Regions from separate parts of the Pseudomonas soli genome, predicted to be linked through region 2. Evidence: predicted binding sites of a transcription regulator. Region 2 holds the regulator's gene; the other holds the start of a gene.
The links. The regulator sigma-54, encoded in region 2, starts transcription at its own class of promoters, with help from an activator protein. The targets are predictions, from matches to a motif close to ANTGGCATNNANNTTGCTNT.
Positions count from the first base shown of each region.

Region 1 (2,203 bases), 2.8 Mb from region 2:
TGGTCTTGACCACCTTGCCGTCCTTGTCCTTGATCTCGACCTTGCCGTCGGTGATGTTCTGCGGCACGACAACTTGACCGGTGAAGCTGGCGGTGGTGTCGACCATCGCCTTGTCGGTGTCCAGGATCACCGAGCGCCCCACCAGCGTGGTGGCCTGCAGCGCCTGACTCGACGCTATGCCGCCAATGATGTTGTTGACGGAGCTGTTCAGGGTCTGGATACCTTCCAGGCTACTGAACTGCGCCAGCTGCGCAATGAACTCGCCGTTATCCTGCGGATCCAGCGGGTTCTGGTGCTGCATCTGGGTAACCAGCAGCTTGAGGAACGCATCCTTGCCCAGCGCGTTCTTGTCGACGGGCTCGGTGGTGGTTTTCTTGGTACCGGTGCTGACCCCGGACGCGTTGAGTACGTCGTTCAGGTTCACGCCATTGTTGGTGTTGGTCACTGCCATGGTCCGGATTCCTTATCACTGACCCAGGGTCAGTACCTTCTGCATCATGGTCTTGGCGGTGTTCATCAGTTCGGCGTTGGTCTGGAACGCGCGGCTGGCAGAGATCATGTCAGCCATCTCTTCAACCACGTTGACGTTCGGGTAGTAGACATAGCCATCCTTGTTCGCCGCCGGGTGGCTGGGCTCGTAGCGGGCTTCGAGATTGCTCTGATCCTCGATGATGCCCTTGACCTCGACACCCTGCCCGGCCTGGCCCTGGTCTTCGAACAGCGATTGGCCGGCGCCGGCCTGGGCCTGCTGGAAAGTGGTGGCGAATACCGGGTGGCGCGCACGATAGGTCTGGTCGATGCTCGACGACACGGTCTCGGCGTTGGCGATGTTCGACGCAACGGTGTTCAGGCGCGTGTTCTGCGCGCTCATGCCGCTACCGGCAATATTGAAGACACTGGCAAGGGACATGGTCACTCTCCACGCAGGGCCGATACCAGCCCTTTGAATTTACTGTTGAGCAGGGTGAAGCTGGCCTGGAAGCCAACGGCGTTTTCCGCGTAGTTCGATTGTTCCAGGTGCGCGTCCACGGTGTTCTGGTCGATCGACGGCTGCATCGGCGTGCGGTACTTGAGCGTATCGTCCATCATGGCCAGGCCTTCGGCCTCGATATGACGGCTGTCGGTACGCTCCAGGGCTATGCGTCCCTTCTGCTGCTTGTCGGACTCGGCAGCGAGTACGGACGAGAAGTCCATGTCACGCGCCTTGTAGTTGGGAGTGTCGGCGTTGGCGATGTTGTTGGCCAGTACTTCGGCACGCTGGGCGCGAAAGCCCAGTGCCTTTTCGTGAATGCCAAGCGCCTTGTCGAAGCTGATGCTCATGTCGGGGACCTTTGAAGGTGACCAGAGTTCGTTTGCTATGGCTTTAGCAAGCCCTGTGCCAACCATCTTGAACCCCATGAGTACGGGGGTTTTGCCTGTTTCATACCGCACCTTATGCCAGAAAAGCGGCAATGTGCTTCCGCCTTGAGCTACCCAGGCGGCAATCGGCAGGCGGCAAAAGCGGCAAACCAAAAAATTGACGTCAAACAAACATGTCAATTGGCCACCAATCAGGTAGCATCCGCGTCCCGCGCATCACCACACGCACGTACGGTTTTCGCCCGCATGGATGCGCGCTGCTTTCATTACGATTTCAAAGGAAAGAAACCGTGCCACCGCTGAACCTACGCAAGACCCTCCTGGCCCTTCTGATCGGCGCCAGCCCTGCTCCCGCAATGGCCCTGCCCCAGACCATCGCCCTCACCGATGCCGGCTACAAGGGCGATCACCAATCCTACGCCGACGACCTTGAGTTCAGCGGAAGCTTCACCGGTCTGGGACAGGATGCGATCGTTCTGGCGAACAGCCAGGTAATGGGCAACCTGACCCTCGGCAGCGCCATCAACGACAACACCACGATTGCCGTGGACATGGTCCATCGCAGCGACGGCATTCGCATTACCGACACCGACCTCAGCGGCTTCCTGACCAACCGCGGCAACGTGATCACCACCAGCCTGGACGGCGCCGCCTTGCGCCTGAGCGCCAGCACCGTCGACGACGACCTCACCAACGAAGGCCTGCTCAAGGCCGGCACCAGCTTCTCGTACAACAATGGCGGCCCCACCTACGGCATCGACCTGTCCAGTTCCGGCAGCTCTATCAGCCGCATCCACGGCAACCTGGTCAACGCCGCAGGCGCCCGCATCATCGCCATCGGCCG
Region 1 covers NZ_CP128543.1:4,330,329-4,332,531, forward strand. Annotated here, with positions in the region: gene LU688_RS19990 (flagellar hook assembly protein FlgD) at 1-451, opposite strand, end outside; gene flgC (flagellar basal body rod protein FlgC) at 467-910, opposite strand; gene flgB (flagellar basal body rod protein FlgB) at 913-1,320, opposite strand; gene LU688_RS20005 (autotransporter family protein) at 1,650-2,203, shown strand, end outside.
Region 1: flgB (flagellar basal body rod protein FlgB) is a predicted target of sigma-54. The motif match lies at 1,364-1,383, and genes of this name have one in related genera.

Region 2 (2,203 bases):
AGGCAGGTGTTGCACCTGCCACTGAAACGCTGTGGCACATCCGGGGGCTACATCAGCCGCTTACGCTCGCTCGAGGGTGCGATCCCCAACGACTCGCGATACTTGGCGACGGTGCGACGGGCTACCTGGATGCCTTGTGCCTCCAGTAAACCAGCGATCTTGCTGTCACTCAATGGCTTTTTCTGATTTTCCGCAGCCACCAGTTTCTTGATGATCGCGCGGATAGCCGTAGACGAGCATTCGCCGCCTTCGGCGGTGCTCACGTGGCTCGAGAAAAAGTATTTCAGTTCGTAGATGCCGCGTGGGGTGTGCATGTATTTCTGGGTGGTTACCCGGGAAATTGTCGATTCATGCATGCCTACCGCTTCGGCGATGTCATGCAGGACCAGCGGTTTCATCGCCTCGTCGCCATGGTCGAGGAAGCCACGCTGGTGTTCGACGATCTGCGTCGCCACTTTCATCAGCGTCTCGTTGCGGCTCTGCAGGCTCTTGATGAACCAGCGCGCTTCCTGCAACTGATTGCGCATGAACGTGTTGTCGGCGCTGGTGTCGGCACGACGGACGAAGCCGGCGTACTGCGGATTGACGCGCAGCTTCGGCACTGCCTCCTGGTTGAGCTCGACCAGCCAGCGCTCGCTGTCCTTGCGCACGATGACGTCGGGCACGACGTACTCGGGTTCACTGGACTCGATCTGCGAGCCTGGGCGCGGGTTGAGGCTCTGCACCAGTTCGATGATCTGGCGCAGCTCGTCTTCCTTGAGCTTCATGCGGCGCATCAGCTGGCTGTAGTCACGGCTGCCGAGCAGGTCGATGAAGTCGGTGACCAGGCGCTGTGCCTCGCTCATCCAGGGTGTCGAGGCCGGCAGCTGGCGCAGTTGCAGCAGCAGGCATTCGCCGAGGGTGCGGGCGCCAATGCCGGCAGGCTCGAACTGCTGGATACGGTGCAGTACTGCCTCGACCTCGTCCAGCTCGATGTCCAGCTCCGGGTCAAAACCGGCGCAGATTTCTTCGAGGGTGTCTTCCAGGTAGCCCTGGGCGTTGATGCTGTCGATCAGGGTGACGGCGATCAGGCGGTCGGTGTCGGACATCGGCGCCAGGTTGAGCTGCCACAGCAGGTGGCTTTGCAGGCTCTCGCCCACCGATGTGCGAGTGGTGAAGTCCCATTCGTCATCATCGTTGCTTGGCAGGCTGCTGGCGCTGGTCTGGTAGATGTCTTCCCAGGCGGTGTCGACCGGCAATTCGTTGGGGATCCGCTCGGCCCACTCGCCGTCCTCGAGGTTTTCCGTGTTGCTGCTGGAGGTTTCCTGGAAACTGTTGTCCTGGGCTTCGGCGACCTGCTTGTTCTCGGCGTTGTCCGCCATCGGGTCGCTGTTGTCGAAGTCCTCGCCGTCTTCCTGACGTTCGAGCATCGGGTTGGACTCCAGCGCTTCCTGGATTTCCTGCTGGAGGTCCAGGGTGGAGAGCTGAAGCAGGCGGATGGCCTGTTGCAACTGAGGTGTCATCGTCAGTTGCTGGCCCATTTTTAGGACGAGCGATGGTTTCATGGCTGGGGCTTAATACCTTGTTGCCGGCGCGCATGCGCCATCCACTACACGTAGGGCGCTTGGGCGCCGACTTTAAGCAAGTTATATGCCTGAAATTGCAGCGTTTGCCTAGAGCACTTTAACAACTTAAGCCCCGATCAGGCGCATTCGCCAGTGCTCCGGGCAGGCCTGCGGTCAGAGTCGGAACTCGTGCCCCAGGTAAACTTCCTTGACCAGCTGGTTGGCCAGGATGGTCTCGGCATCGCCTTCGGCGATCAGTTGGCCATCGTTGACGATGTAGGCCGTCTCGCAGATGTCCAGGGTCTCGCGAACGTTGTGGTCGGTGATCAATACGCCGATGCCCTTGTTCTTGAGGTGGTGGATGATCTGCTTGATGTCGCCGACGGAAATCGGGTCGACACCGGCGAACGGTTCGTCCAGCAGGATGAACTTGGGTGCGGTGGCCAGGGCGCGGGCGATCTCGACCCGGCGACGCTCACCACCGGACAGGCTCATGCCCAGGTTGTCGCGGATGTGACTGATGTGGAATTCCTGCAGCAGGCTTTCCAGCTCCTTGCGCCGGCCTTCGCGGTCGAGGTCCTTGCGGGTCTCGAGGATGGCCATGATGTTGTCGGCCACCGACAGCTTGCGGAAGATCGAGGCTTCCTGCGGCAGGTAGC
Region 2 covers NZ_CP128543.1:1,072,797-1,074,999, forward strand. Annotated here, with positions in the region: gene LU688_RS04840 (RNA polymerase factor sigma-54) at 48-1,544, opposite strand; gene lptB (LPS export ABC transporter ATP-binding protein) at 1,719-2,203, opposite strand, start outside.